Regions from separate parts of the Serratia symbiotica genome, predicted to be linked through region 3. Evidence: predicted binding sites of a transcription regulator. Region 3 holds the regulator's gene; each other region holds the start of a gene.

Evidence for each region. Region 3 encodes sigma-54, which starts transcription at its own class of promoters, with help from an activator protein. Its sites were predicted from a motif close to GTTGGCACANNTTTCGCTNT; they were not measured.
Region 1: a site for sigma-54 is predicted at 9,099-9,118, ahead of glnA (glutamate--ammonia ligase). Genes of this name have one in related genera too.
Region 2: a site for sigma-54 is predicted at 1,149-1,168, ahead of glnK (P-II family nitrogen regulator). Genes of this name have one in related genera too.

Annotation. Positions count from the first base shown of each region.
Region 1 covers NZ_CP050855.1:3,166,623-3,177,245, reverse strand. Annotated here, with positions in the region: gene polA (DNA polymerase I) at 1-336, shown strand, start outside; gene yihA (ribosome biogenesis GTP-binding protein YihA/YsxC) at 598-1,266, opposite strand; gene yihI (Der GTPase-activating protein YihI) at 1,517-2,044, shown strand; gene hemN (oxygen-independent coproporphyrinogen III oxidase) at 2,230-3,603, shown strand; partial or broken gene SYMBAF_RS15695 (IS1 family transposase) at 3,635-3,754, opposite strand; partial or broken gene SYMBAF_RS15690 (group II intron reverse transcriptase/maturase) at 3,805-4,140, shown strand; partial or broken gene SYMBAF_RS15685 (IS3 family transposase) at 4,221-4,678, shown strand; gene SYMBAF_RS15680 (YshB family small membrane protein) at 4,733-4,855, opposite strand; gene glnG (nitrogen regulation protein NR(I)) at 4,970-6,382, opposite strand; gene glnL (nitrogen regulation protein NR(II)) at 6,385-7,440, opposite strand; gene glnA (glutamate--ammonia ligase) at 7,612-9,021, opposite strand; gene typA (ribosome-dependent GTPase TypA) at 9,388-10,623, shown strand, end outside.
Region 2 covers NZ_CP050855.1:2,405,978-2,416,600, forward strand. Annotated here, with positions in the region: gene amtB (ammonium transporter AmtB) at 1-726, opposite strand, end outside; gene glnK (P-II family nitrogen regulator) at 761-1,099, opposite strand; gene SYMBAF_RS12080 (SmdB family multidrug efflux ABC transporter permease/ATP-binding protein) at 1,338-3,110, opposite strand; gene SYMBAF_RS12085 (SmdA family multidrug ABC transporter permease/ATP-binding protein) at 3,103-4,878, opposite strand; gene SYMBAF_RS12090 (Lrp/AsnC family transcriptional regulator) at 4,971-5,432, opposite strand; gene SYMBAF_RS12095 (DMT family transporter) at 5,558-6,484, shown strand; gene SYMBAF_RS18180 (hypothetical protein) at 6,468-6,743, opposite strand; partial or broken gene SYMBAF_RS12105 (7-cyano-7-deazaguanine synthase) at 7,205-7,456, shown strand; gene ltrA (group II intron reverse transcriptase/maturase) at 7,994-9,256, shown strand; partial or broken gene queC (7-cyano-7-deazaguanine synthase QueC) at 9,329-9,766, shown strand; gene SYMBAF_RS12120 (ComEA family DNA-binding protein) at 10,375-10,623, opposite strand, start outside.
Region 3 covers NZ_CP050855.1:537,556-548,178, reverse strand. Annotated here, with positions in the region: gene rapZ (RNase adapter RapZ) at 1-71, opposite strand, end outside; gene ptsN (PTS IIA-like nitrogen regulatory protein PtsN) at 204-665, opposite strand; gene hpf (ribosome hibernation promoting factor) at 825-1,112, opposite strand; gene rpoN (RNA polymerase factor sigma-54) at 1,137-2,570, opposite strand; gene lptB (LPS export ABC transporter ATP-binding protein) at 2,621-3,346, opposite strand; gene lptA (lipopolysaccharide ABC transporter substrate-binding protein LptA) at 3,353-3,892, opposite strand; gene lptC (LPS export ABC transporter periplasmic protein LptC) at 3,861-4,439, opposite strand; gene kdsC (3-deoxy-manno-octulosonate-8-phosphatase KdsC) at 4,436-4,990, opposite strand; gene kdsD (arabinose-5-phosphate isomerase KdsD) at 5,008-5,994, opposite strand; gene SYMBAF_RS02800 (calcium/sodium antiporter) at 6,011-6,988, opposite strand; gene SYMBAF_RS02795 (hypothetical protein) at 7,267-7,455, shown strand; gene mlaF (phospholipid ABC transporter ATP-binding protein MlaF) at 7,457-8,272, shown strand; gene mlaE (lipid asymmetry maintenance ABC transporter permease subunit MlaE) at 8,277-9,059, shown strand; gene mlaD (outer membrane lipid asymmetry maintenance protein MlaD) at 9,064-9,594, shown strand; gene mlaC (phospholipid-binding protein MlaC) at 9,609-10,238, shown strand; gene mlaB (lipid asymmetry maintenance protein MlaB) at 10,238-10,537, shown strand.

The DNA.
Region 1 (10,623 bases), 720 kb from region 3:
GATGGCCGCCGGTTATATCTGCCGGATGCCCGTTCCAGCAACGGCATGCGCCGCAAAGCGGCCGAGCGTGCGGCGATTAACGCCCCGATGCAGGGTACGGCCGCAGATATTATCAAGCGTGCAATGATTGAGGTTGATGCCTGGATACAGGAACAAGGACAGCCGCTGGTACGTATGATTATGCAGGTGCACGATGAATTAGTATTTGAGGTGCATGAATCAGTGATTGACGCATCCAGCCAGCGCATCCGTGAGTTGATGGAAGGCAGCATGGCGTTGGCGGTACCGCTGAAGGTGGATGTGGGCGTGGGTGCCAACTGGGATGAGGCTCACTGATCTTCGCTGTTCTTGAGCAATAGGTTGTGTCAATGAACGACAAAAATTATTTCCCCTGCGAAAAAGTGATGCGGAATTACCGCCGTAGGGTGTAGAGGTAATGTATTCTATTTTTTAGAATTTTTACTTCACGCAATCAGGTTTTGGCTGAATATCAACCGCCCCAGTCAGCATTAATGAGTGGGGCGCTTTTTGTTGTAAAAACAGCACCAAGCCCTTTGCTCACCCGAATCACTTAGGATTAAATGCATCGGGATGCTTTCAGTTACCGCTTTTAAGGTATTCACTGTTGGTGTCTTCTTCTTTCGGCAGCACTTCCGGCGGGATCTCATTAAACCAGATATTCAGTTTTTGGCTCAATTTGTCAACGCCGATTTTTTTCGTTGCAGAGAAGGCTTCAACTTGAATGTCACCCATAAACGGTAGCACGGCTTCTCGCACCATATTGAGCTGGGCTTTACGTGCGCCAGAGGCCAGCTTGTCGGCCTTGGTTAGCAGCACCAATACCGGCGTGCCGACATCGACTGCCCATTGGATCATCTGCTGGTCAAGATCTTTTAGCGGATGACGGATATCCATCAGCACCACCAGCCCTTTCAGGCAATTGCGCATTTGTAGGTATTCACCTAGCGCACGTTGCCATTTGCGTTTCATTTCTTCCGGCACTTCAGCATAGCCATAACCCGGTAAGTCTACCAAGCGATGACCCTCTTCGACTTCGAACAGGTTGATCAGTTGGGTGCGCCCCGGCGTTTTACTGGTACGTGCCAGGCTTTTCTGGTTCGTCAGGGTATTTAACGCGCTGGATTTACCGGCGTTGGAGCGGCCAGCAAACGCGACTTCAATACCTTCATCCCCCGGCAGATGGCGAATATCGGGCGCACTGGTGACGAAATGGGTCACATGATAGTTGTAATTCTTGCTGGTCAAAGTTTTTCGTCTCCGTGGGGATGGCTAATAGGTTGGCGATTATAACTTTATCAGCGGTAAAATGATGCGTTTCTTTGTTTTTAAGCAACGGGCCAGTAGGGGGTCGCAGTGGTGCGCGTAGCATGAATATCCTTTTCGATAAGGTACGAAAAAGTCCGGCAGCTTTACCTGCTGCCTTTTTTCTTTGTCTGCTTTCTGCTAGATTCCGCTGCGATTCTATACTGAATCTACCTACCTAAGAGCATACGCCATGAATCAGCCATCAAAAACACCTCACATCCCCCGCAACAGCGCGGCGAAGCCAAAAACAAAAAAGAAAAGCCGTGTAGAGCTTGATCAGGAAGCCCGTGAGCGCAAACGTTTGAAAAAAAGCCGTGGTCATGCCGCCGGCTCCCGCACTCAAGTCAGCAACCAGAAAAACAAAGCGGCGGCAGAAGCCAAAGATCCGCGTATCGGCAGTAAAGTGCCAGTGGCGCTGGTGGAAACCAAAGCTAAAGCCAAGCCACAGCCTAAACCCAAGGCTGAGGTCAAACCACGTCTATCACCGGAAGAAGAATTGGCGAAGCTGGAAAATGACGAACGTCTGGATGCATTACTGGATCGCCTTGACGGGCGCGACACGCTAAACACGGAAGAGCAGGCTTACGTTGACCAGATGCTGGATCGCATCGATGTGTTGATGGATCAACTGGGCATCGAGTTGGGTGATGACAAGGAAGAAAAACAGGAAGACATTCTGAAACTGCTAAAAAGCGGTAACCCGAATGACATATTTTAACGCGCCATAGGGCTGTTCCCGACCATAGCCACACTCTTGTTGTGTTATCTGCTGTGGCTATTCAGTACACTATGGTGGCTGTCTAAGCGCAAAGCGCGTTTGCGCAGTGCTTCCGTGGCCAGACAGTGTAGACCATTGCCCCTCTCCGGCCCGGTAGGAAAAAATATCGGAAGGAGTGAGCAAGCATGTCAGAACAGCCGATCGTCTGGGATTTGGCCCTGATCCAGAAATATAATTACTCAGGGCCGCGTTATACCTCATACCCTACGGCACTAGAGTTTAACCAGAGCTACGACCACGCGATGTTTCAACGCGCCGCTGCACGTTACCCCAAACGTCCGCTGTCGCTGTATGTACATATCCCTTTCTGCCACAAACTGTGCTATTTCTGCGGTTGCAACAAACTGGTGACGCGCCAGGCGCACAAAGCTGAGGAATACCTACAGGTGTTGGCGCGTGAAATCGCCCAGCGAGCGCCGTTGTTTGCAGGCCGCCAAGTTGTCCAGATGCACTGGGGTGGGGGTACGCCGACTTACCTGACCCAGGTGCAAATCAGCCGGCTGGTAGCACTGTTACGTCAGCACTATGATTTTCTGCCTGATGCGGAAATGTCGATTGAGATTGATCCGCGCGAGATTGAGCTGGACATGCTCGACCATTTACGCAGCGAAGGCTTTAACCGCCTGAGCATGGGCGTGCAGGATTTCAACAAACAGGTGCAGCAACGGATCAACCGCGAGCAGGATGAAGAATTTATCTTTGCCTTAATCGCCCGTGCCAAAGCATTGGGTTTCCATTCTACCAATATCGATCTGATTTACGGCTTGCCAAAGCAAACGCTGGAAAGCTTCGCCTTCACATTACAGCAAGTGGTAGTGCTAAACCCGGATCGCCTTAGCGTATTCAACTATGCACACTTGCCGAATCTGTTTGCTGCCCAACGCAAGATCAAAGACGCTGACCTGCCCAGTGCACTGCAGAAACTGGATATTTTGCAGCAGAGCATTGAGGCGCTGATCCAGGCCGGCTACCAGTTTATCGGCATGGATCACTTCGCACGGCCAGACGATGAGCTGGCGATCGCCCAACGGCAAGGTAGATTGCATCGTAATTTCCAGGGCTACACCACCCAAGGTGACAGCGATCTGCTAGGGTTGGGGGTTTCCGCCATCAGCATGCTTGGTGACAGTTATGCGCAGAACCAGAAAGCACTCAAGAGCTACTACAGCAGTATAGAGGCGCAGGGCAATGCGCTGTGGCGTGGGCTAACGATGACGGAAGACGATTGTTTGCGGCATGAGGTGATAAAAATGCTGATCTGCAATTTCCAGTTGGAGTATCAGCCGATAGAACGGCAATACGACATCGATTTTTCCGCTTATTTCGCCGAGGATCTGCAACTGCTTGCGCCGTTTGAACACGATGGATTGGTAGAACGCGACCAACAGGGCATCTGTGTGACGCCTCGTGGCCGGTTGCTGATCCGCAATATCTGCATGTGTTTCGATAGCTACCTGCGTCAGCAGGCGCGCAACCAGCAGTATTCTCGCGTAATCTAAAGCATGAAAAAACAGCCGTTTGTGAAGTGAACCCCATGAGCTTATCGTGCATTTCTTCTGACTTCGAGAAACAGATAGTCCTGTGGGCCAGTCGTTTAAGATGGGTTCGCAAATTGAGATTATGCCGCTCTATCCGCTGGGTATATTTTTTGGGTCTTCCACCCAAGTTGCGGAAGACCCATTTTTACATCGGTACTAACATATCAGTTCGTTGATTTTAAGGCCAAAGTGTTCAGTTATATCGATCGCGTGGTGTTTTGGACGCTGGCTCACTGGCTGGCCCGCAAATACCGTATAGGTATTGCATCCCTGATGAAGTGGTGGTGTAAATCACCGAAACCGGGCCAGAGTAAGACGTGAGTTTTATTTGGTAAAACCAATAACGGCAAGCTCAATGGTGAAATATTGTACCGGTTGGTCGGGCAAGGCAAGAAGCTGTTCCGTTGGCGTTTGCCTGAAGGTAATCCTTATCTGAGGACAGAAGTCAGAAACACATCGCGTTTTACTGAAGTGGCAATGGCGTTCGCCAGCATTTAAATGGAGAGCCGGATGCGCTGAAAGGTGCACGTCCGGTTCGGAGAGGAGAGGCAGGGAAATAGTCCGACTACGCCCTGCCTCTTACTCTACTACGTACCTGGTAGGGCCGGCTCTATCTGGCCGTGGTCATCGATCTGTTTGCCCGTAATGTGGTGGGCTAGCCAATGAAACCGACGCTGTCGCGTGAACTTGCACTGGATGCACTGCTGATGGCCGTCTGGCAGCGTAAAACTGCCGAAAGCGTGATGGTGCACAGCGATCAGGGCAGCCAGTATGGTAGTGATGACTGGCTGCGGTTCTGCCGGGGCAATAATCTGACCCCGAGCATGAGCCGCCGTGGCAACTGTTGGGATAATGCTGTGGCAGAATCGTTCTTCAGTTCGCTAAAAAAAGAACGTGTCAGAAAGCGAATATATAAAACCCGGGACATGGCCCAGGCGGATATCTTCGATTACATTGAATGTTCTACAACCGAACCTGGTGCCACAGTCATCTTGGTGGCGTCAGCCCTGAGGCCTTCGAAAAGGCCTCACCGTGAGGACAGAAAATGTCTACCGGAACGGGGGCACTCCAGTTTTGAGCGGCTATTTTGTTAACTGAAGAAGTTAATTAGCGTGGCGCACAGCACCGCAGCGATCGCCACTTGCGGATTATGGCAGGCGGCAGCGCCAAGCTCCGCGCCTTGGGAAATTAATTCGATGAATGAACCCTGCATCGTTAGCCTCCTATCTACGTGTGCGACCCGATCATACCGCGTTGGTACGCGCTGTAAAGCCTGAGTGTGCTGGTTTTTTGTACGTGTTATGGAAAGATTTTATAATCGACATGGCTAATCCATACCCAGTTCTTTCAGCTTGCGGGTCAGGGTGTTTCTCCCCCAACCCAGCAGCCGTGCGGCTTCCTGCTTATGCCCCTGGGTGTGGCGTAGCGCCGTAGCGAGTAGAGTGCGCTCCAATTCGGGCAGCACTTCCGACAGCAGGTCTTGATGACCGGAATGCAGCGCGTGATCGGCCCACTGAGCTAATAGCGTTGCCCAACTACCTGGCGTGTTGTGGTCGCCACTTTCCGGCTTGGTAGTTTCAAACAACTCGCCTGGCAGATCCTGGAGCAGCACCTCCTGTCCGGCGGCCATCACCGTCAGCCAGCGGCAGGTGTTCTCCAACTGGCGCACGTTGCCCGGCCAGGGTAGGCGAGTTAGGGCGGTTTCGGTTTCTGGATGCAGATTCTTCGCTTCTACGCCCAGTTCTTTGGCTGTGATTTGCAGAAAGTAGCGTGCTAGCCGTGGGATATCCTCACAGCGCTCACGCAGCGGCGGCAAATGTACGCGGATAACGTTCAGGCGGTGGAATAGATCCTCACGGAATTTGCCTTCCCGCACCCGCAGTTCCAGATTCTGATGGGTGGCAGCGATGATGCGCACATCGACCTTGACTGGCGCATAGCCGCCGACTCGGTAGAACTGACCGTCCGCCAGTACGCGCAGCAAACGCGTCTGTACATCCAGCGGCATGTCACCGATTTCATCGAGGAACAGCGTACCGCCATCAGCCTGTTCAAAGCGGCCTTGTCGGATCTGATTGGCACCGGTGAAGGCCCCTTTCTCGTGGCCGAACAGCTCGGACTCGATCAAATCTTTGGGGATTGCGGCCATATTCAGGGCAATAAACGGTGATTTGGCGCGTGGGCTATGGCGATGTAGGGCATGAGCGACCAGCTCTTTGCCGGTGCCCGATTCGCCGTTAATCAGCACGCTGATCGACGAGCGCGAAAGGCGACCGATGATACGAAATACGTCCTGCATCGCTGGGGCTTCGCCGATGATGTCCGCCGCAGGATCGTTGGTCGATTGGTTGCGCGTTGGCTGCTGCTGCTCCTGATAATGGCTGATAGCACGTTCAACCAACGCTACTGCTTCGTCGATATCGAAGGGCTTGGGCAGGTAATCGAAAGCTCCTTGTTGATAGGCGCTGACGGCAGCATCCAGATCTGAATGCGCGGTCATTATGATGACCGGAAGCATCGGGTGACGCTGTTTTATCTGCCTGAGCAGCGATAAACCGTCTATCCCCGGCATACGGATATCGGACAGCAACACGTCAGGCGTTTGTGTTGCCAAAGCTTCCAGCACGTCATCGCCGTTGCCGAAGCTGATGCAGTTCACACCTGCACCAGCGAGCGCGCGCTCAAGCACCCAGCGGATGGAGCTATCGTCATCGACGATCCAGACAGTCCCTCGTTGCATAGCTACCTCGACTTATGAATAGGCAGGTAGACCGAGAATTCGGTATGACCGGGCCAACTGTTAAATTCAATTTTTCCGCAATGTTGATCGATAAGATTACGGGCGATGGATAATCCCAGACCGGTACCGCCTTCACGGCCACTGACCATCGGGTAGAACAGGGTATCCTGCAACTGTGCTGGCACGCCGGGGCCGTTATCTCCAATATCGATGCGTGCCGCCAGCCGGTGGCGAGTGCCATGCAGGGAGATCTGGAACGCGGTGCGGGTACGCAGCGTGATGATGCCGCCTGCATCACCCAGCGCCTGCAAGGCATTGCGGGTGATGTTCAATAGCACCTGTTCTATTTGCTCTGGGTCGTGGGTGATGTCAGGCAGGCTCGGGTCGTAATCGCGCACCAGCTTGACGTTATACGGCTTTTCCAATGACACCAACTGGAAAACTCTCTCCACCACCTGATGGATGCTTTGGGTGATGTACAAGCTCGGTCGTTGAGGCCCCAGCAGGCGGTCAACCAGGTTGCGCAGGCGATCAGCCTGTTCAATGATCACTTTAGTGTATTCGGTCAGTGCTGGATCGGGCAGCGCCTTAGCCAATAGCTGGGCTGCACCGCGCAGGCCACCGAGCGGATTTTTGATCTCATGAGCCAGACCACGCACGAGATCACGGGCGGCGATCTGCTGAGCATGTTGCAGTTGTTCCTGGCTTAGGCGGCGCTGGTTGTCCATCGGTGCCAGCTCGATCAAGATATGGCCCTCAGGCAACGCTTGGGCAGTTAGAGAAAGGATATGCGCGCGTCCATCGACCACCAGAGTTACTTCGTTGTCGGTGAAGCCCTGGCCAGCATGCAGGCTCTCACGCATCAGAGCAATATCCAGTGAAAAATAGCCGAGTAAATCGGGCAGCGGCGTGCCGAAAAGTTTACGGAAACTTTGCGCCAGTAGCTGCTGTGCCGCTGGGTTAGCGTAGTGAACCGCAAGCTGATTATCCAACAGCAGGATACTGTTGATGAGAGAATTAAGGATCTGCCCTGCATCGGGCAGTTGGCCAGTGGCCATACGGCAGACTCCTGCACCTTTTTAGTGCGCCTGTTCTACTCCATCCGTGATGGTTGTTGTACGGAATAGTTTTGCAGAAAATACGGTGGAGAAGAGACCTATCCTAAGATGGGCTAAAAGTGTCCACGGCAACATAAAAGTGGGTGCCGCCCGCAGACGGCACGGTATAGCTTAAACGCTGTAGTACAACTCGAACTCAACCGGATGTGGTGTCATGCGAACGCGATCCATCTCTTCCTTACGCAGTTCGATATAAGCATCGATCGCATCGTCGGTGAATACGCCACCACGGGTTAGGAACTCGCGGTCTTCGTTCAGTGCTGTTAGGGCTTCATCCAGAGAACCCGCCACTTTTGGGATCTCAGCCTCTTCCTCCGGCGGTAGGTCATACAGGTTTTTATCCATCGCATCGCCAGGGTGGATCTTGTTGATGATGCCGTCCAAGCCAGCCATCAGTAATGCGGCGAAGCACAGGTATGGGTTGGCCGCTGGGTCTGGGAAACGAGCTTCGATACGGCGTGCTTTGGGGCTGGCGACCACCGGGATACGGATGGAGGCGGAACGGTTCCGAGCTGAGTAAGCCAACATCACTGGCGCTTCGTAGCCTGGCACCAAACGCTTGTAAGAGTTGGTAGTCGGGTTGGTCAGGGCATTGATCGCTTTAGCGTGTTTGATGATGCCGCCGATGTAGAACAAGGCTATTTCAGATAGGCCACCGTATTTGTCGCCAGCGAACAGGTTGTTGCCATTCTTGGACAACGACATGTGGCAGTGCATGCCGGAACCGTTGTCACCGAATATGGGTTTCGGCATGAAGGTTGCAGTTTTGCCAAAGGCGTGTGCCACGTTGTGTACCACGTATTTATAGATCTGAATCTCGTCGGCTTTCTTGGTCATGGTGTTGAAGCGAGTAGCCACTTCATTCTGACCTGCGGTCGCTACCTCGTGGTGGTGTGCTTCAACCACCAGACCCATTTCTTCCATGGTCAGACACATGGTAGAACGGATGTCTTGTGAAGAATCGACCGGGGGAACCGGGAAATAACCGCCTTTCACCGCCGGACGGTGGCCTTTGTTGCCGCCATCGTAAGTGGTGCCGGAGTTCCATGCGCCTTCGATATCGTCGATAGCGACATGGGAACCACGGAGGCTGCTGCCGAAACGAATGTCATCGAACAGGAAGAACTCTGGCTCTGGGCCGAACAGCATGGTGTCGGCAATACCGGAAGAACGCAGGAAGTCTTCTGCACGTTTGGAGATGGAGCGCGGATCGCGATCGTAGCCTTGCATGGTACCCGGTTCGAGAATATCGCAGCGAACGATCAAGGTGGATTCTTCGAAGAATGGATCCAGTACCGCCGTGCTGGCATCGGGCATTAACACCATGTCAGATTCGTTGATGCCCTTCCAACCGCCGATTGAGGAACCATCAAACATTTTACCTTCTTCGAAAAAGTCGGCATTCACCTGATGAGCCGGGATGGTGACATGTTGTTCCTTACCCTTGGTGTCGGTGAAACGCAAGTCTACGAATTTCACTTCATGCTCATGTAGCATCGTCAAAACGTGTTCAGCGGACATACTTACTTCTCCCGGATTTATCATTGTCGTCGTCGTGACGAATCTATGGAACTGGCTTTCTTGCCTTTGAAAAGGGTAAAGCGAAAACTGTGCCAACTTTTCATCAGTACTTTTGCCGATTTGCTGTGCGGGTTTTGCACCCTTCCAGCTTGCACGATCACCCCTGCAAAGCACTGCCATGGTGCGATTTGAGTCAAATATAGCACCATTATGGTGCGGTTGTACGCCGATGGTGCTTTTTGCCCCGTGAAAGGGCTTGCAAACTGACCGCTACGCTATTGTTTATAAGAAGGGTGGTGATCTTGTTCAGTCCCTCGCTTAATACGTGTACAATAGCGCGCTATTTCTAATGCCAGAGGCAAAGCTGTGATCGAAAATTTGCGTAACATTGCCATTATTGCCCACGTTGACCATGGTAAAACCACCTTGGTTGATAAGCTGCTGCAACAATCCGGTACTTTCGGAGAGCGAGTAGAAGCCACCGAACGCGTAATGGACTCCAACGATTTGGAGAAAGAGCGTGGGATTACCATCCTCGCAAAAAACACCGCCATTAATTGGAAGGACTACCGCATCAACATCGTGGATACCCCAGGACACGCCGACTTCGGCGGTGAGGTAGAGCGAGTGATGTCAATGGTTGACTCGGTGCTGCTGGTTGTGGATGCAATGGATGGCCCTATGCCGCAAACCCGCTTTGTGACGAAAAAGGCCTTTGCCAACGGCCTGAAACCGATCGTGGTCATCAACAAGGTTGACCGTCCTGGCGCGCGTCCTGACTGGGTTGTTGATCAGGTGTTCGACTTGTTTGTTAACCTTGATGCGACCGACGAGCAGCTGGATTTCCCAATCATCTATGCATCCGCTCTGATGGGTATCGCTGGGACTGATCATAACGACATGGCGGAAGACATGACCCCGCTGTATCAGGCGATTGTTGATCATGTATCGGCACCGCAGGTTGAGTTGGAAGCGCCGTTCCAGATGCAAATATCTCAACTGGACTACAACAACTACCTAGGCGTGATCGGCATTGGCCGCATCAAGCGCGGTAAAGTGAAGCCAAACCAGCAGGTCACTATCATTGATAGCGAAGGCAAAACTCGCAACGGTAAAGTTGGCAAAGTGCTGGGTCACATGGGTCTAGAGCGTATTGAGTCTACTTTAGCTGAAGCGGGTGACATCATTGCCATCACCGGTCTGGGCGAGTTGAACATCTCCGACACCATCTGTGATACTGCCGCAGTGGAAGCACTGCCAGCATTGTCTGTGGATGAACCGACCGTAAGCATGTTCTTCAACGTCAACACTTCGCCGTTCTGCGGCAAAGAAGGCAAGTTCGTGACATCACGTCAAATCCTTGAGCGTTTGAACAAGGAATTGGTGCACAATGTGGCACTACGCGTTGAAGAAACCGAAGACGCTGATGCGTTCCGCGTATCTGGCCGTGGCGAGCTGCACCTGTCTGTTCTGATTGAAAACATGCGTCGTGAAGGTTTCGAACTGGCGGTTTCCCGTCCGAAAGTCATCTTCCGTGAAATCGATGGTCGCAAGCAAGAGCCGTTCGAAAACGTCACGCTGGATATTGAAGAGCAGCATCAG
Region 2 (10,623 bases), 1.5 Mb from region 3:
GGCAGAGCCAGCATTGAAGCCGAACCAGCCGATATACAGGATAGAGGCACCGGTAAATACCATCGGTAGGTTGTGCGGTTTGAACGCTTCCCTACCAAATCCGACGCGCTTGCCCAGCAGGTAAGCACCGATCAAACTTGCGCTGGCGGCGTTGATGTGCACCACAGTACCGCCAGCAAAGTCCAGCGTGCCATCAGCCGCCAAGAAACCGCCGCCCCATACCATGTGCGCAATCGGCAGGTAGGAGAGGGTGAACCAAATGGCGGCGAAAATCACTACCGCAGAGAACCGGATGCGCTCGGCAATCCCCCCCACTACCAGCGCCACGGTAATACAGGCGAAGGAACATTGGAAAGCAACATGGATCATCTGATGGAAAGTGCCGATAACGCTGTCTATGCCGATCCCTTTCAGCATCGCCATCTGGAAACTACCCAAAAACGCATTGCCCTCGCTGAAGACTAGGCTGTAACCGTATAGCACCCATAGCACGCACACTAGAGCAAAAGTGATAGAAACCTGAGTCAGCATGGAAAGCACGTTCTTGGAACGCAGCAAACCGCCATAAAACAGCGCAATGCCCGGCAACGTCATGAACAGCACCAAAGTGGTGCAAATCATCATGAATGCGTTGTCAGCCTTGTCTGCGACCACCGGAGTGGCCAGAGCAAAAGAAGGTACCAATGCTACCGTGCTCAAGCTCAATATGGATAAAAATTTTTTCATTATCAATCCATTCCCATTGCTTAAGAGCCTGTAATTACAGTGCTGCTTCGTCTGTTTCGCCGGTGCGAATGCGAATGACATGCTGCAATTCGGCAACGAAAATTTTGCCGTCGCCGATTTTTCCGGTATAGGCAGCTTTGCTAATGACATCAATCACGTCATCCAATTGGTCGTCGGCAATGGCGATGTCAATCTTTACTTTAGGTAGGAAGTTGACGCTGTATTCTGCGCCACGATAAAGCTCAGCATGTCCTTTCTGGCGGCCAAAGCCTTTCACTTCAGTGACAGTCAGCCCCTGAATACCTACAGCGGATAAGGCTTCACGCACATCCTCCAGCTTGAATGGTTTGATCACTACGCTCACCAGCTTCATAATTGTTCCTCTACTAAAAAGCTCAAACTCACCCTGATACAGTACTTATCAAGCAAAAACTATGCCATAAATGGTTTAGTACGTGAATTCAGCAAATGACTCGGTGAACCGACAACCTTGAGTCATGTAGCGCCTTACCGCCAGTCATCACTCAAATATTGCACACCATTTTGGTGCGTAATGCTTCGGAAAAAGGCGCAGAAGGGACTTGAGGAACCGCGCCCCACTCCCCTGGGGATCAAGCGGATTGGCTTTCCTCGCGAACCGCCAGCGCCTCACCCACCTGTTGCAATTGATACATCTGGTAGTAGCGCCCCTGCTGCCCCAGCAGTTGCAGATGATTGCCCTGCTCCACCACGTGGCCACGGTGGAGCACCAGAATTGAGTCAGCATCGACGATAGTCGATAAACGGTGAGCGATCACTATCAGCGTGGTGCGCTCACGGATCAGACGCAGCGCATGCTGGATGGCCTGCTCGGTTCCCGAATCAATGTTGGCCGTCGCCTCGTCGAGGATCAGGATCTGCGGTGCCTGCACCAGTACCCGTGCCATCGCCAGCAGTTGTTTTTGGCCGACCGACAAGTTATTACCTTGCTCGCCCAGCCTGGTGTGAATGCCCTGTGGGAAGCTGCGGACCAGATCGGCCAACTGCACCGTCTCCAGCGCCTGCCAAACCGTTTTTTCGTCGATATTACGCCCTAACGTGATATTGGCCAGCACCGATTCGGCGATCACCGCTGGCTCCTGCTGCACCATTGCCATACCCTGACGCAGCGTGCGATGCGATAGACTGGACAGCAGACGGCCGCCAAGGCGCACCTCGCCTTCATTGACTGGGTAGTAGCCCATTAGCAGGTTGGCCAATGTGCTCTTGCCGCTGCCGGTGTGGCCGACTAGCGCCGTGAAACCGCACGAAGGCACCGACAATGAAATATGCTGCAACACCTTTTTATCCGCGCGATAGGCGAAACTCAGGTCTTTAACATCAATGCTGCCGCTGGTCAGCGGATGAGTTTCCGTACCATAACGCTGTTGGCAGCGATCCATCAGTTCAAAGACGCGTTCACCAGCCACCAGCGCCTGCTGCAAAATAGACTGCTGCGAGGTCAGCTCGATCAGCGGTTCATTCAAGCGCCCCAAATAATTGATAAAGGCATACAATACGCCGGCGCTTATCACACCTTCACCGCTCAAGCCGAACAGCATCAGCAGGCCGCACAGCACCAGCATCGAAAACAAGCTAAGTAGTGGCCGCAGTAGAAAACCGTCCAGCCGCAGAGTTTGCATGCGCGCGGTGTAATGCCTTTTACTGGCTGCGCGCAGGCGCTCACCAAAGCGGATCTGCTGACGGAATTGCTGAATGACACTCATGCCGTTAATCACTTCATTAAAACCGTCGTTGATATCCGCCAGATAGCTGCGCACCCGCCGCACGATCGGCGCACTGTAGTACTGATAGATGCCCATCACCACAAGTACTGCCGGGAAGATGCAGATCGCCACCAGTGCCATGCGCCAGTCGAGGAGGAACATTGCCACCAGCATGGTACCGATCAACGCGGCGCTTTTCAGCACCGTGGAGACCACCATCACGTAAAGATCCTTGATAACCTCGGTATCGTTGGTAACGCGCGAGATCAACTGCCCGACCGGCTGGGTGTCGAAGGCACTGAGCGGCTGGCGCAGCGCGGCGTCCATCACATCGGTGCGCAAACGCTGCACCACCCCCACCGCCGCCTGATTGAACAACAGCGCCTGGAAATAATGCAACGCCGCCGCCAGCAGTTCTAGCAGTACGTAGGTCGTCGCCAGCCCGCCGACGATTGCCAGCGGCAGTTGCCCTTTGGCAACGTAGTGATCGATAAAATAGCTGATCAAGATTGGCCCAGCGACTTCCGCCGCTGCCGCCACCCACAGCATCAACACCGCAATCCCCAGCGGTTTGCGGTATGGCGAACCGTAAGCCAGCAGCCGTTTTAGCGTCGGCCACAGCTTTTGCACTTTATTCATTGGCTAACGCTTCCTCACCGCAGTCCGGCACTTCATCCAGCGCCGCCTCCAACTGCTGGTAGCGGTACATATCGCGATACCAACCTGGCTGAGTCGCCAGCGCTGGGTGTTCACCGCGCTGCACCACGCTACCATGCTGCATCACCAGGATCTCGCTAGCTCCGGTCAATGCCGACAGCCGGTGCGCACTGATAATCACCGTGCGATCCTGCCCCCAACGGCGCAAGTTATGCAGAATTTGGTGCTCAGTACGACCATCTACCGCTGAAAGTGCATCGTCGAGGATCAGGATCTCTGTGTCCAGTAACAGCGCACGGGCGATGGAAATACGCTGCTTCTGACCACCAGAGAGCATCACACCGCGTTCGCCCACTTCAGTTTCATAGCCCTGTGGCAGACGCAGGATATCCTCGTGCACGCTGGCCAGCCGCGCCGCCTGTTCAATTTGCTCTTGCGTCGCTCCCGGATTGCCTAGCGCAATATTGTTCGCCACGCTGTCGGAGAATAAGAATGGCGTCTGACTGACCACCGACAACCGCAAACGCCAATCATCAAGCTTGACCTGGCTCAGCGGCAAGCCGTGGTAGCTTATCTGACCAGCGTCAACGTCGAACTGGCGCTGGATCAGCGATAACAGCGTCGATTTACCGGCCCCCGTTGGCCCGCACAACCCCAGCATCTGCCCAGGCTCTAGCCTCAACATGACCTTGTACAACACAGACAGCTTACTCTCTGGGTAATGGAATGCTCGGATATCCGCCACCAATACGCCACGGCCAGCAGGCAGCGGCAGTTGACCATCTTGTACCGTCGGTGCCTCTGCAAGCAGGCTACGGATGCGGCTGTATGCGGCACTGCCGCGTTCAACGATATTGAACATCCAAGCCAGCGCTAACATCGGCCAAATCATCAGGCCGAGATACATCACAAAGCTGGTCAACTGCCCCAGCGTTAGAGAACCGTTCACTACCATCCAACTGCCGCCGCCAATAGCCAACAGATTGGAGGTGCCGATGGCGATATAGATCGTCGGGTCAAAGCACGCGTCAACCCGCGCCACATGCATGTTCTTCGCACCTGTCTGCACCGCCACTTCGGCGAACCGCTTGGACTGGTGATCCTCCAGACCAAAGGCTTTGATCATGCGGATGCTGGTCATACTTTCCTGCGCCTGATCGTTCAGGCGGGAAAACGCCGCCTGTGCTGATTTAAAGCGCTGATGCAGTTGGTCGCCGTAATATTTGATGACGATCGCCATCAGCGGCATTGGGATCAAAGACAGGAGCGTCAGTTGCCAACTGATTTGGGTGCTCATCACCACCAGCACTATCACCCCCATCACTAGTGAGTCCACCAGTGTCAACACACCTTCACCAGCAGCAAACACCACCCGATCCACGTCGTTGGTGGCACGCGCCATCAGATCGCCAGTGCGGTGACGCAGGTAGAAAGCCGGGTTCTGGTGACTAAGCTGGCGGTAGAAATTCTCGCGTAGCTCGACGGCCAACTGGTAAGACGCGCCAAACAGCAATACCCGCCACAGGTAGCGCAGCAGGTAAACAATAATCGCGGAACCAAACATCAGCCCCAGCCATGCCATCAGCACGTCGGTCGACATCTGTTTTTCGGTGACACCATCCACGATAATGCCTACCAGCTTGGGCGGTAACAGTTGCAGAATAGCGATAACGATCAGCAACACCACTGCCCCCAGGTAGCGGTGCCATTCTCGGCGGAAATACCAACCGATTTGAGCAAATAATCTCACGCAGTTTGATTCCAGGATTGAATAGGTTTTATCTTTTGCTCTGCTCCAGCACAGCAGGATACCACCGATTCAGCGTCAGTTTGGTGAACTTTTCACTCTGGCACTGGCAGCGCGGTGGTATATTTGATTTTCTCCATGGCGAAGCTGGAAGTGACATCGACCAGGCCTGGCACGCCGTTGACTAGCCGCTTGTAAAAGATGTCGTAGCTCTTCATATCCGCCACTTCCACTTGCATCAGGTAGTCGTATTCACCCGCCATGCGGTAGAACGCTAACACCTCGGGAATTTGGGCAGTCAGTTGAACAAACGTCCGATACCACTCGCTGCTGTGCTGCTGGGTTTTAATCAGCACAAAGGCCGTCAGCCCTAGACCCAACTTTTCGTTGTCCAGCAGCGCCACTCGGCCACGGATATAGCCTTCATCCTCCAGCCGCTTCAGCCGTTTCCAGCATGGAGTGGAGGTTAAATTGACCGCTTCGGCCAGCGCCTGTAGCGATTGGGTGCAGTCCTGCTGCAACATACATAGCAGCTTACGGTCTGTTTTATCTAGCATATCGCCAATCCAGAGAAAATTTTTCTCCATTTAAACAAAAAAGAAGGTTGAAAAGCAACATTCTTTCCTAATTATTGCCGTACTCTATGGGTACTGTCCTTCATAATAGGTAGCCAATCGCTGAGATGACGAGTAAAATTAAGAATACGGGAATAATTATCATCTTATTCACGCTGGTTGCCCTCACATGGGGTACCACATGGATGGCAATGAAAATTGCCGTCTCCACTGTCCCCCCCATTTATGCCACTGGATTACGTTTTCTGGCGGCTTCACCGCTCTTAATACTATTGAGCTATTTCACCCGGACACCGCTGTTATTTCCCAAAGGCAACCGAGTATTTCAACTTTGGGTGTGCATCGCCTATTTTGCTATCCCTTTTACGTTGATGATTTATGGTGAGCGCTATGTTAACTCAGCATTGGCTTCAATTATTTTTGCCAATATGCCTGTCGCTGTATTGATGACCTCCGTTTTATTATTAGGGGAACGCGTGAGTATGACGCAATTGGCGGGACTGATTCTTGGCGTCGGCAGCCTGGCTGGCATTCTGTGGCTAGAGTCAGCCAATAGCGGAGAAACACGGTGGCCCGGCGTGCTAGCGCTGTTAGCAGCGGTGCTAATTCATGCCGTTATGTATGTATTATGTAAAAAGCGTGGGCAAAAAGTCTCCGTACTGACCTACAATACCTTACCTTGTCTCGGCGCTGGTTTTTTACTGCTCTTTTTTGGACATTTTGTTGAAATGCCCGATACCCGTCTATTTTCAGTAAGTTCACTGTCAGCGGTTGCCTATTTGGGTGTGATCGCTGGCGTCTGCGGTATTATGGCCTATTTCGCCCTACAGCAATATGCCAGTGCATTTCAGGCATCTCTGGTATTTCTGGTCTTTCCACTTATCGCTATTGGCATTGAAAAAATGGTTGAAAATACCACTATCAGCAACGCCTCGCTGTGGCTTATTCTGCCATTATTAATCGGAATTTTACTGACGCTCTATAGCAACAAAGCTGCGAGCTTAAAAAGTCAGCTCATTAAGCCAAGGCTGTAAGTATAAAAAACCGAGTAGCGATACCTGACCAACTGTAATAAACCACATCATTCAGCAGTAACTGGCGCAGCACGGCTACATACTGGAAGTACGCTATTACCCCGGCAAGCACTGGCAAAACCTGGCACAAATCGCCCAGGCCGACCTGCGGCAGGTGGATAACCTGCTCGGCGAGGTGCCTGAAGTGACGCTGGAGAGTCGCTTGCGGTAAAATACCCAGTAGTGCGGCGTCCTGACCACAGAACGAGGACAGCGGCAACGGGAGATGGCTGCGGCAAATTCAGCCACTGCTGGCACCGCGCTTCGAGCAGTTGAAAAGTTACTATTAGCAGTTGATGCGCGCTGTCATTATCCCCCCCTAGCTCCACTATCAACACTAAATCAGCGCGCAGCCGCGCATTCATGGCATCACGCTGACCGCCCATGGCTGGTTTCGATTTCTGTAGGGGCCGTCGCCAGTAGATAACCCAGAGCAGCCCTCCGCAGGCTGAACATAGGCTTTTCCCCTGTGCCATCCCATTATTTCTGCTACCATCGCCGCTGCAACGCATTTTTATCCCACTGCCCGATGGTATATACCCTAAATAATTCGAGTTACAGGAAGGCGGCAAGCGCTTACATCGTTAAGTGACTGGGGTGAGCCAGGAAAGCTAACGCACCGACAACTTGAAATATGGCGGGTATATCGGAAAAGGCCAAATCCAATAATAAGGTGATCATATGAAGCGTGCAGTTGTCATTTTCAGCGGTGGACAAGATTCCACGACCTGCTTGATCCAGGCATTACAACAATATGACGAGGTTCACTGCGTCACATTCGATTACGGTCAGCGCCATCATGCCGAGATCGCGGTAGCACAGGAGCTGTCGTTAACCCTTGGTGCCAAAGCGCATAAGGTGCTGGATGTAGGTTTGCTGAACGAACTGGCGATCAGCAGCCTGACCCGTGACAACATTCCGGTTCCCGCCTATGTGTGCCACGAATGTACCCTATGGCAAATAAGGGTGCAATGCTGTGCGAGAGATGAGGGGCGGCCCCTCGGAGGCGGTGTCCAGATGCAGCCTTCAAACTACCCTGAGCTGCTGCCGTTAAGAGCGGTGGTGGTGAGCGTCAGGGAAAAGGCGCAGTCAGATGCGTCATGTATGTGTTGTGAAGATGAACGAGAGTGAACTGTAGATGCAGTGTCGAAAGGAACAAGATGATGTCAAAAACGCGCTTTCTAAGCGGTGCGTGATAAGTCCAGCGGTTATCTGGTTACTGGCTGGTCGGCATCCGGCATATAGACAGCATGAGCACAACACAGGCTCTGGCATGGAACGTGGGAACCTGTCGTCCCGATGCGAAGGGAGCGGCGTCGAGCAGAAACCCTGCGAGCGCCAGAGTACCAATGCGGGGCACAGGGGCAGATGGTTCCGTAGTAGTGATGAAGCGTCTGTAATGGACGTGGAGCGAAGGGGGCCAGTCGTTGGGGCTGTACTGCAGGCCAACCGCATAAGCGGGAGGAGCCTGTGAACCAGTCCAAACCGTTTGCGTTATCCAGACATGCCGTCTGGAGCGCGTACAAGAAAGTAAAAGCCAACAAAGGCAGTGCTGGGATCGATGGTCAGTCGATTGAGGAATTTGATAGGAACCTCGTGGGGAACTTGTACAAAATCTGGAACCGAATGGCCTCGGGCAGCTATATGCCGCCAGCGGTTCGGCGTGTTGATATACCCAAGGCGACGGGTGGAACGAGACCCCTGGGGATCCCCACAGTCTCGGATCGCATTGCGCAGATGGTTGTCAAAGACATGCTGGAGCCGATTCTGGAGGCACTGTTCCACAATGACTCTTATGGCTATCGCCCGCACAAATCTGCGCACGATGCCCTGAGGATGGCCCGGCATCGATGCTGGCGTACTGACTGGGTGCTGGACGTGGACATCAAGGGGTTCTTCGACAATATCGATCACGAACTCCTGATGAGAGCGGTGTGCAGGCATACGGACTGCAGATGGGTGAAACTCTACATTGAGCGATGGCTGACCGCATCGGTGTGTATGCCGGACGGAACGGTGCAGATGAGGGACAAGGGAACGCCTCAGGGCGGAGTCATTAGTCCATTACTTGCCAATCTGTTTCTGCATTATGCATTCGATATGTGGATGACGCGGGAATTCCCCGTCGTCCGGTTCGAGCGATACGCTGATGATGTAGTCATTCACTGCAAGAGTCATGCTCAGGCAATGATGCTGCGTGGCAGGCTCAGAAAACGGCTGGCTGAGTGTAAGCTGGAGATGAGTCCGGGCAAGACTAAAGTCGTTTACTGCAAGGACAGGGAAAGAACGGAAGCATATCCTGAAATCAGCTTCGACTTTGTGGGCTATACGTTCAGGCCAAGAAAGTCCTTCTCGAAAGAGGGAGAGCTGTCGGTGAATTTCCTGCCAGCAATGAGCGGCAGAGCTGCGAAGGCAATCCGGCAGACGGTACGGGGCTGGGATCTGAGCCACAAAACGCCGTTATCGCTGGAAGTCATGGCCCGTTGGCTCAACCCCATGTTACGGGGCTGGGTTAAGTACTATGGTCACTTTTATCGTTCAGCAATGAACTGTATAGCCACTCATGTAGATCTGCACCTTGCGAAATGGGTCGCCCGCAAATATAAGCGGGTCCACGGTAGTCTGGCTCAGGCATATGAATGGTTAAGACGGATACAGCGCGCCAGGCCCGGTCTGTTTGCACACTGGGAAATTTGTACGCGGCGTGAGTGGTCAACGACAAGAGCCGGATGACGGGAGACTGTCACGTCCGGTTCCGTGGGAGCGCAGGGGGGAAGTTCCCTTGCGCGACCCGATAACCTCAACCAGAAAAATGCGCTGCCAAGCACCTTCGTGCCGGGCCGTAATATTTTGTTCCTGACGCTGGCGGCGATTTACGCCTACCAGATAGCAGCAGAAACAGTGATCACTGGCGTCTGCGAAACTGATTTCTCAGGTTACCCCGACTGCCGCGACGAGTTTATCAAAGCGCTGAATCAGGCGATCGTGCTAGGCATCGCCCGCCATATTCGCTTCGAAACGCCGCTGATGTGGCTGAATAAGGCAGAAACCTGGGCGCTGGCAGATTATTACCATCAGTTGGATCTGGTGCGTCAAGACACACTGACCTGCTACAACGGTATTAAAGGCGAAGGCTGCGGTGAGTGCGCGGCATGCCACCTGCGGGCAAACGGCCTGGCGCAATACCAACTCAACAAGGCGGAAGTGATGGCGGCTCTGAAGCAGAAAACCGGTCTAGCCTGAAAAATAACGGTGGTTAAGAGTTTGCTTTATTGATTCTCTTCCAGCTACGTGAGCATCTGCCGGTGTTAGCCCAGTTGCCCCTCGATCATCAGCCGTCAGCCCCACCAGGTTTTCAAGCCGTTGCAAATGTAGAGCATGTAGTATCACCACTCTTTGGTTTCAGATGCTGCTCTTGCCATTAGGCTGTGTCCAGCAATGGCCCGTGAGCGTCGCTGGCGATCATTTGAACGCCCAGCAAGGCGCAAGCCGTGAGGTTTGGTGGGCCAAATAAGCAGCACCTCACCTTGGGTGCCTAAATGGCCTCAGCCCTTAGGGGGACACCCCAAAGCTGGTACTCCGCGTTGTCGGGCTTGAATATAGGCCCGCGATGCCATTGCACCTTCTGCCTTGATTACCGGCTTTTGGGTCTACGACGCTACGGTTAATGATGGAACACAGCCTAGTCCCCCCTTTGGCTACTCATACGTATCCACTAATGATTATAGAAAGAAGGGGCCATGTACGACCCCCTCACCCGTTTCGTCAATAAATTAAGCTGATAAGACCGATGAAATATAGTAGCGAAAGAACTGCTGCAATGGTACTTTGCCGCGCAAGCGCTAACAGGATCATATTTTCAAGCGCGATCGGTTCTTTTCAAACAGCTCCGGCCCGATGCCCGGTACTTCCTGCAACTGCTCAATCTGAGTGAAAGGCCCATTCTGCTCGCGGTAACGAACTATGCTTTCGGCCTTTTTCAGGCCAATGCCTTTAAGTATGCTGGCCAACTGCTCAGCACCCGCTTGATTAATGCTCACTGCCGCCTCACCTGCCACCGGCATCACCGCACCTTGTCCGGGGTTAGCTGCTGGCTGCGA
Region 3 (10,623 bases):
ATGTCCTCCAGCGCCCGCAAGGCGACGGATTTCCCTGAACCGGAACGGCCGCTGACAATCATCAGCACCATGTGGTTACTCCCCTGCTATTTTGGTGGCATCCATTACCACTGCTAGAAACATTATTAATTTCGGCAAGAGCCGGGATCCATCATGGTGAAACAGTATCCACTATCCTGACGGTAAGTCACGTTAGCGAGATATCACTCAGTGATGATTTGGTAAAGTTCTTCGTCACTCTGCGCCGCACGCAGACGGCGGCATACGCTTTTATCGGCCAGGCGTCTGGCGACTAGCGATAAGGTATGCAAATGTGTTTTGCACTGATCGGCTGGCACTAACAAAGCGAACAGCAGATCAACCGGTTGGTTGTCGATGGCATCAAAGGCAATAGGTTGGTCGAGACGAATAAACACGCCAACGGCCTGCGATGTATCCTCTTCCAGTTTGCCATGGGGAATGGCGATACCGTTGCCGATACCGGTGCTGCCCATGCGCTCCCGGGTGAGCACCGCGTCAAACACCACCAGCGGCGGTAGGTTGAACTGAATGGCCGCCAGTTCGCTGATAATCTCCAAAGCCCGCTTTTTACTGGCGCAGTGTACCGCGCTTTTAGTGCACTCGATGTTTAGCACCGAGCTTAATTGCCTATATTCGTTGTTCATCTCATCTTCACTTAAAACCACGTACCAGAGCATTGCCCAGCAAGGTGATTTTTCGCCTGTTTTAACCCTGGTTACCATATGGCGCGTTACCCAACAGGTAACGCGCTGATCACTGAAGTTGCCTTAAGCATGATCCCAGATGGAAAAGGGGTCAGAATGTCAGTGTTGCTTCAGTTTATCTTTATGTTTACTCAATTGGCGTGCCAATTTGTCCATCAGTGTATCAATTGCTGCATACATATTCTCGTCTTCCGAAGAGGCGTGCAACTCGCCACCATTCACATGCACCGTCGCTTCCGCGATTTGCTGCATTTTTTCCACACTTAAGACAACATACACCTGATTGATACGGTCGAAATAGTGTTCGAGTTTGGCAAACTTATTGGTGACGAACTCGCGCAATGGTTCGGTGATATCGATGTGATGTCCAGTAATGTTGAGCTGCATAGTGTCTTCCTTCTCTAATAGAGGTCAAACCAACTGTTTACGCTGGTTCGATGGCGGGATGGATAAAGACTCTCGGTATTTGGCGACGGTACGCCGCGCCACGATGATCCCCTGTGCGGAAAGCAGGGTGACCAGTTTACTGTCGCTAAGTGGTTTGGCGGGGTTTTCCGCCGTAATCAATTTCTTCACCAGTGCGCGGATCGCCGTTGAGGAGGCTTCGCCACCGCTGTCGGTATTCACATGGCTGGAAAAGAAATATTTCAACTCAAAAATACCGCGCGGGCTGTGCAAAAACTTCTGCGTAGTGACACGCGAAATTGTCGATTCATGCATCTCCACGGCTTGGGCGATATCTGCTAGTACCATGGGCTTCATCAATTCTTCGCCCTGTTCAAAGAATGCCTGCTGCTGATCGACGATGCAGCGGGTGACCTTCAACAGGGTTTCATTGCGGCTTTCCAGACTTTTAATCAGCCACTTGGCTTCCTGTAGGTTACTGCGAATAAACTGGTCATCGGCTTCATTGCGTGAACTGTTGCCCAGCGCGGCGTATTGCTGGTTGATCTTCAGATGCGGAACGCTATCGGCGTTAAGTTCAACCATCCATTTATCCTGCGCTTTGCGCACTAGCACGTCTGGAATGACGTATTCCGATTCATCGGTAATGATCGACTGCCCTGGGCGTGGATCGAGCGACTGAATCAGCGCTATCACCTCTTTTAGTGTATCTTCTTTTAGCCGGGTTGACCGCATCAAACTGCGAAAGTCGTGGTTGGCTAACAAATCAAGATGTTCGCTGATGACCAACCGGGCCTCGGCCAGATACGGTGTACCTTTGGCGTATTGGGAAAGCTGCACCAGCAAGCAGTCGCGTAGATCGCGGGCGGCAACGCCGACCGGATCAAAACGCTGTATACGCTTCAATACCGCTTCGACTTCGGCCATGGTCACAGTTTCGTCACCCATGCTCTCTAGGATCTCTTCCAGCGGCACGGTGAGATAGCCGGTGTTGTTGACTGCATCAATGATCGAAGTGGCGATGGCGCTATCGGTATCGGAAAACGGCGTCAGTCCCAGTTGCCACATCAGGTGATCTTGCAATGTCTGGGTGGTTTCCCCCTGATACAATAGCCGTTCGTCGTCGCTGTAGTCGGTGCTAGTGCCGGAAGAAGAACTGGCGGTGTAGAACTCATCCCAGGTGGCGTCCAATGGTAACTCTTCAGGTATTTCCTTCTGTTCCAGTGCCTCGCGGGTATCCAGACCTTCGATGTCTTTGGATGCTGTGGTATCGATTTCATCATGCAGATCGCTCTGCTCAAGCAGGGGATTACTCTCCAACGCCAACTGTATCTCTTGCTGAAGCTCCAGTGCGGACAATTGCAACAGGCGGATAGCCTGTTGCAATTGTGGGGTCATGGCCAGTTGTTGGCTGAACCTGAGTTGCAAGCCTTGCTTCATAATCTTCAGTTTACTTCCGTTAACCGTTGTGCTTCATGACGCGCTGGTACTCAGAGGCGGAATGCTTCGCCTAAGTAAACACGTTTCACCTGCTCATCAGCCAGAATAGCATCCGGCGTGCCGTGGGCAATCAGTTTGCCCTCACTGACGATATAGGCGCGTTCACACACATCCAGCGTCTCGCGCACGTTGTGGTCGGTGATCAGCACGCCCAGTCCACTATCACGTAAGTGCTCGATGATCTTCTTGATGTCGATAACGGAGATCGGATCAACTCCGGCGAAGGGTTCATCCAACAGGATGAATTTCGGGTTGGCAGCCAGCGCGCGGGCGATCTCGACGCGGCGGCGTTCACCACCGGACAGCGCCTGGCCCAGGCTATCGCGCAGGTGGGTGATGTGAAACTCTTCCATCAGTTCTTTGGCGCGGTCTTCGCGCTGCTCGCTGGTGAGATCGGCACGGATCTCCAGCACCGCCATTAGGTTGTCGTATACGCTCAGGCAACGGAAAATCGAGGCCTCCTGCGGCAGATAACCGATGCCACGGCGCGCCCGGGCGTGTAGCGGCAGCAGGCTGATGTCTTCTTCGTCGATCACGATACGCCCGGCATCACGTTGCACGATACCGACCACCATATAAAAGGTGGTGGTTTTTCCAGCACCGTTCGGCCCCAGCAAGCCGACGATTTCGCCGGATTTCACCTTAAGGCTGACGTCTTCAACAACTTTGCGGCCTTTGTAGGCTTTTGCCAGGTTTTCTGCGATGAGTGTAGCCATAAATGATTAGTTACTCTTATTTTGCCCATTTTTGTCTTGCAACTGTGACGGCACCAGAACCGTGGTCACGCGTTTGCCTTTATCGCTAAACGCCTGCATTTGCTGCTGTTGTACCAGATAGGTGATGCGATCGCTTTTCACATTGCTGTCGAGTTGCTCCAGATAGGCATTGCCCGTTAGGGTCACCAACTGCGTCGCAACGTCATAACGCACTTTCTGCGCGTGACCTTTTACCGGCTTGCCACTGTCCTGCATCTGATGGAAGGTGACTGGGTCGCCAAACGCTTCAATATAGGTTTTGTTCTGATCGCCGCCCGGGTGGGTGACGACCACCTTGTCCGCACGGATATCGATGGTGCCTTGTTTGATCACCACGTTATCAGTGAAGGTGCTAACGTTGTTTTGCATATCCAGCGACTGTTTGAGCGAATCGATGGCGACTGGCTGATTGGCGTCGGATTTAAGCGCCAGGGCAGGCGCGCTGGTGACCAAAATTACGCTTGCGATCAACAGATTACGGAGTGGTTTTTTGATTCTGAATTTCATAGTTGGTCTTAACCTTATCAATCAACTCAGCGGTTTTGGCCCGCAGATTTCCACGCATTTTCATGCCGTTAGAGGTAAAATTTGTTCCGTAAAGCGTCACTTCTTCATCGGAAGACACATCCTGGGTGATCAGATCCACCTGAGCATTGTCGGTTTTAATTTTTTCCAACTGCGAGGTGGCGGTCAGGCTGTCCACTTCGACATGGCCGTAAAGATACAGTATCCGGTTTTTAGTCAGTTTGGCGCGATCGGCGCGCACTGACCAGGTTGCCAGCGCATCTTTATCGAACAGCGTCATTACTGGCTGGGTAAACCAGCTCAGTTCACCTGTGGTATAATATTTCACGTCTTCCGCCACCAACTTGTAGCTCAGCTTGCCGACTGGGTTGTACACCACGGTGACTGTGTGCTCACTCTGATACGTTGGTGTCTGATCGTTGACCGGCTGCGGTGCAGTGTCATCGCTGAAATCCGCCATATTCCAGCCGATCAGTGCCAACGCGATTACGGCCAGCAGGAGGGTGATCCACAATTTGGTTTTGCTCATATCGACAGCCCTTTGGCCCCCTCCAGCTTATTTTGAGCCAAAAGAATTATGTCACACAGTTCGCGCACCGCACCGTGACCACCGACAATGCGGGTCACATAGTGAGCTTTTGGTGTCAGCAAGGGGTGCGCGTCCGCCACGGCGACCGCTAAACCCACCTGCGCCATCACTGGCCAGTCGATCAGATCATCGCCGATATAGGCCACCTGAGCCGCCGTTAGCGAGAGTTTTTCCAACAGGTCGTGGAAAGCTAAACGCTTATCGGACTGTCCCTGATACAGATGGCTGATGCCGAGGGTTTTCGCCCGGTCTTCCAGCAGTTTGGCGGAGCGGCCAGTGATGATCGCCACCTCAATGTCTGAGGTTTTCAGGCAGCGGATGCCGTAGCCGTCGCGCACGTTGAACGCCTTTAACTCTTCACCATGGTTGCCCATAAAAATCAGGCCATCGGACAACACGCCATCAACATCACAAATCAGCAGGCGGATCTTGCTGGCACGCGCTATCACGTCTTGCTCTACTGGCCCGTAGCAGGTGTCTACCATACGCATTCCGTTCTATTTCCTAATTAAACGACGCCGGCGCGCAGCATGTCATGCATATGTACCACACCCAGCAACTGGTCGCCATCGGCAACCAGCAGCGCAGTAATGTGGCGTTGTTGCATCAGGTTCAGCGCGTCGACCGCTAGCATACTTGGGTGCACTCGCACGCCGCCCGGTGTCATGATGTCGATGATCTTGGCATCGTTGAGATTGATGCCCATATCAAATACCCGGCGCAGGTCGCCATCGGTAAAGATGCCAGCAATATTCATCGTATCGTTACAGATGACCGTCATGCCCAGGTTTTTGCGGGTGATTTCCAGCAGCGCATCGCGTAGCGAAGCCTCAGTGCTGACGTGTGGGATTTCATCACCGCTGTGCATGATGTCGTTCACCCGCAGCAGCAGCCGGCGGCCAAGTGCACCGCCTGGGTGCGACAGCGCAAAATCTTGCGGGGTGAAGCCACGTGCTTTTAGCAACGCAACGGCCAGAGCATCACCCATCACCAGGGTAGCGGTGGTACTGGTGGTCGGTGCTAGCCCTAGTGGGCAAGCTTCCTGCGGCACCTTGATGCACAGGTGGATATCCGCTGCCTTGCCCATCGTACTTTCCGGGTTGTTGGTCATGCAGATAAGCGGGATTTGCTGGCGCTTTAACACCGGGATCAGCGCCAGAATTTCATTGGACTCGCCTGAGTTGGAGATGGCGAGCACGATGTCTTGCGCGGTGACCATGCCGAGATCGCCATGGCTGGCTTCTGCCGGGTGGACGAAGAATGAGGAGGTGCCAGTGCTGGCGAAAGTGGCGGCGATCTTGCAACCGATGTGCCCGGACTTGCCTATGCCCATCACCACCACTTTGCCACAGCAGGCGGTGATGGTTTCGCAGGCGCGGGTGAAGTCCGCATCAATATAGCGATCGAGCTGAGCTAACCCTTCACACTCTATCTGGAGCACTTCTTTGCCAGCTTGTTGAAAATCGAAGCCCGGTTGCAATTGAAAACTCGACATACTTACTTCCCTGGGTTTAACCGAATATACTGAAAGGGTTAAAGAACAACAGCGCAAGATACGCAATAAAACCACATAATAACAGAGCGCCCGCTAGATGGCCGATGCGATGTTTGCGGCCAATGCACAGGGCGCTAAGCAGGATACTGGCGGCCAGCATCACCCAGTAATCGCGTTGAAAGGCGGCGGGGTCAATGCTGCCTGGAGACAGCAAAGCGGAAACACCCAGCACGATCACCGTGTTAAAAATATTGGAGCCGATGATATTACCAATCGCCATGTCACCTTCGCCTTTAAGTGCACCAGCGATGGAAGTGGCCAACTCAGGTAGGCTAGTGCCGATGGCAATGATGGTCAACCCGACCACCAACTCGCTCATACCGAAATGGTGCGCGATCACTGTGGCGTTATCGACCACCATTTTGGATGATAGCGGCAGAATGATAAACGCTAGTACCAGCCACAACACCGCCACCGTGTTGCTGCTATCTTGCGGTAGCTCGGCGATTTGCTCCACAGTCAGGCTGTCTCTGCCTTCGCGTTGCGCCAGCCGGGCGATTTTCAGCATCAGCAGAATAAACCCGGCAGCGGTGGTCAACAGCAGCACGCCGTCCAACTGGCTTAGGGGGCTATCCATCAACACGAAACCGCATAATACGGTGACTGCCAACATCAACGGCAGTTCGCGCCGCAGCACTTCTGAGTGTGCTACCAGCGGATGGATCAGCGCAGTTCCCCCCAGAACCAGTAAAATATTGGCGATGTTGGAACCTAAGACGTTTCCTAATGCCATGTCAATTTGCCCGTTCAGCGCGGCGGTGATCGAGATGATCAACTCTGGTAGCGAGGTGCCGATCCCGACGATGGTCATGCCGATGATCAGCGGCGGCACGCCGAGCGAATGTGAAATCACCGCAGCACCGTAAACTAAGCGGTCTGCGCCATACACCAGTAAAAATAAACCAACGATTAATAATACTATCGCGAGAAACATGCAGGGTCCTTTAGTCGGGTATTATTGTGGTTCGTTGGTTAACAGCCGTCACTCGGCTAGCTTGCTTTGCTCACCGCTGCGCAGACTAAGAAACCTATCCCATTAGGCTATGTTATTTGCCATTTTGGCCCTGGGCAGTGCTCACCATCCTCACGTACTGCATGTACACTCCGGTTGTTGAGCGCTATCCATGTGCAAACTGGCGGCAACAATGTACGCCTACGGGGATAGGCTCTTAAATCCGCCGCGATGGGTTTTCCCGGTTAATGGACTAAAATATGCACACTTTCATTTTTTTCTTTATGGATGGTACTAATTTTGACCGTGTGGCGCGTAAAAGTAAAATCAATGGCACCATTGGTAGCAAAATGGCGGCCAGTTTTTGTCAAGATGATACGCATTGTGCCTGTTGCCTTCACATCACAGGTAGCTTTGGCAAAAATGTGCCGCACTTAAAGGAGCATTAACATGCACCACCAAGTAAAGAATTTGGTCGACGTGCGCAACATGAGCTTCTCACGCGGCAATCGACTAATATTCGAAGACATCAACCTAACGGTTCCCCGTGGTAAGGTAACGGCGATCATGGGGCCGTCTGGCATCGGTAAAACCACGCTGCTGCGCCTAATCGGTGGTCAACTGACGCCGGATCGTGGGGAAATCTGGTTTGATGGTGTCAATATTCCCGCATTGTCCCGCCACCCATTGTACGACGCGCGCAAGAAAATGAGCATGCTGTTTCAGTCGGGCGCGCTGTTCACCGATCTGACGGTATTTGAAAACGTCGCTTTCCCGTTGCGCGAGCACAGCAAGCTGCCAGAGCCTCTCTTGCATAGTACGGTACTGATGAAGTTGGAGGCAGTGGGGTTGCGCGGTGCGGCTGCACTGATGCCTAATGAATTATCCGGTGGTATGGCGCGGCGCGCGGCGCTGGCACGGGCGATAGCGTTGGATCCGCAGTTGATCATGTTCGACGAACCTTTCGTCGGCCAAGATCCGATCACCATGGGCGTGCTGGTCAAACTGATCGACGAACTGAACCATGCGCTGGGCATCACCTGTATCGTAGTGTCGCATGATGTGCCGGAGGTGTTGAGCATCGCCGATTATGCTTATATCGTTGCCGATCATCGGGTGATCGCTGAAGGCACGGCGCAGCAATTACAGGACAATCCTGATGCGCGTGTGCGCCAGTTCTTGGACGGAATTGCCGATGGGCCGGTGCCGTTCCGTTATCCGGCCGGTGACTATCAGACCGAACTATTAGGCTTAGGGAGTGAATAACCTCATGTTATTACAGGCGTTAGCGTCGTTAGGACGCCGATGCATTGACACTAGCGCCAGCTTTGGCCGTGCCGGGCTGATGTTGTTCAACGCGCTGGTCGGGCAGCCAGAGCCGCGCAAGCAGTGGCCGCTGTTGTTGAAGCAAATGTACAGTATTGGCGTGCAGTCATTGCTGATCATCATGGTTTCTGGCCTGTTTATCGGCATGGTGTTAGGGCTGCAAGGGTATATCGTGCTCACCACTTACAGCGCCGAGGCCAGTCTGGGCATGATGGTGGCGTTATCGCTGCTGCGAGAGTTAGGACCGGTGGTGACCGCGTTGCTGTTCGCTGGCCGCGCCGGTTCTGCGCTTACCGCAGAAATCGGCCTGATGAAAGCGACCGAGCAAATCTCCAGCCTGGAAATGATGGCCGTCGATCCGTTGCGGCGCATCGTGGCACCGCGTTTTTGGGCCGGTTTGATCAGCTTGCCACTGTTGACGATTATCTTCGTTGCACTCGGCATCTTGGGTGGTGCTATCGTCGGGGTGGACTGGAAGGGCATCGACAGCGGTTTCTTCTGGTCGGCGATGCAAGGTGCCGTGGAATGGAAAAAAGATCTGCTCAACTGCCTGCTCAAAAGCGTAGTATTCGCCATTACTGTCACTTGGATTGCTATCTTCAACGGATATGACGCTGTACCGACTTCTACGGGGATTAGCCAGGCAACGACCCGTACCGTGGTACATTCGTCATTGGCGGTGTTGGGATTGGATTTTGTGCTAACAGCACTGATGTTTGGGAATTGATTCGATGCAAACGAAGAAAAGTGAAATCTGGATTGGGGCATTTATGCTGATTGCGCTGTGCGCCATGGTGTTTATCTGCTTACAGGTAGCGAATATTAAATCGATCGGCAGTGAGCCAACTTACCGCATCTATGCTGCTTTTGATAACATCGGCGGGCTGAAAATGCGTTCGCCGGTGAAAGTCGGTGGCGTGGTGATTGGTCGCGTGGCCAATATAGAGCTTGATACGAAAACTTATACGCCGCGCGTGGCGCTGGATATCCAGGAAAAGTACCACCAGATCCCGGACACCAGTTCCCTGGCGATCCGTACCGCCGGTCTGTTGGGGGAGCAGTATTTGGCGCTGAACGTCGGTTTTGAAGATCCAGATATGGGCACCGCTATTCTGAAAGACGGCGACACCATTCAGGACACCAAGTCAGCCATAGTTCTGGAAGATCTGGTAGGCCAGTTCCTGTATAAAAGCGACAGCGCCAAACCGGGAGATGTGGCTGCCGGCACAGTAGCATCGCAACCCACTGTACCGAGTCATTAAGAGAGGAAACCTGCATGTTTAAACGTTTATTGATGGTCGCCCTGCTGGCGATTGCGCCCTTGGCGAACGCGGCCGATCAGACCAACCCGTATAGTATGATGCAAGACGCGGCGCAGAAGACCTTTAGCCGCCTGAAAACCGAGCAGCCGAAAATCCAGCAGGATCCCAACTACCTGCGCACCATTGTTCATCAGGAGTTGATGCCGTTCGTACAGGTCAAATACGCTGGTGCGCTGGTGCTGGGCCGCTATTACAAAGAGGCGACGCCAGCACAACGTGAAGTTTATTTCAGCGCCTTCCAGTCCTACCTGGAGCAGGCTTATGGCCAGGCGCTGGCGATGTACCACGGCCAAAGTTACCAGATTGCTCCTGAGCGGCCAGTGGACAATGCTAATATCGTGGCGATCCGTGTGACTATCATTGACAATGACGGTCGCCCGCCGGTACGTCTGGATTTCCAGTGGCGCAAGAACACCAAAACCGGTTATTGGCAGGCGTATGACATGATCGCTGAGGGCGTCAGCATGATCACCACTAAGCAGAACGAGTGGGCTGCCACGCTGCGAACTCAGGGTATCGACGGCCTGACCAAGCAGTTGCAGGTTGCTGCAGCACAGCCGATTACCTTGGATCGAAAAAACTGATGTCGGCGGCACTCAGCTATGAATCGCAGCTCCAGACGTTGATCTTACGCGGGGTATTGGATCGGGAAACGCTGTTGCCACTGTGGCAACAACGGGGCGCATTATTGGCGGATAAAACCGAGATTGATGTGGCACAATTGCAGCGCGTGGACTCTGCTGGGTTGGCGTTGCTGGTGCATCTACGTGCACATCAACATCAGCGCGGCGTGGAGTTAAAAATTTCCGGCGCGACCGATCGGCTGAGAACGTTGGTGGCGCTGTACAACCTGCAAACAATAATGCCTGTTGATGCCGGTTAGCGGCATTTTTCGCTGTTTTAATACGATTAATTTACGCCAAGCCTCTGTTGAACAGGGGCTTTTGCTATAGAGCCTATCCCCGTAGG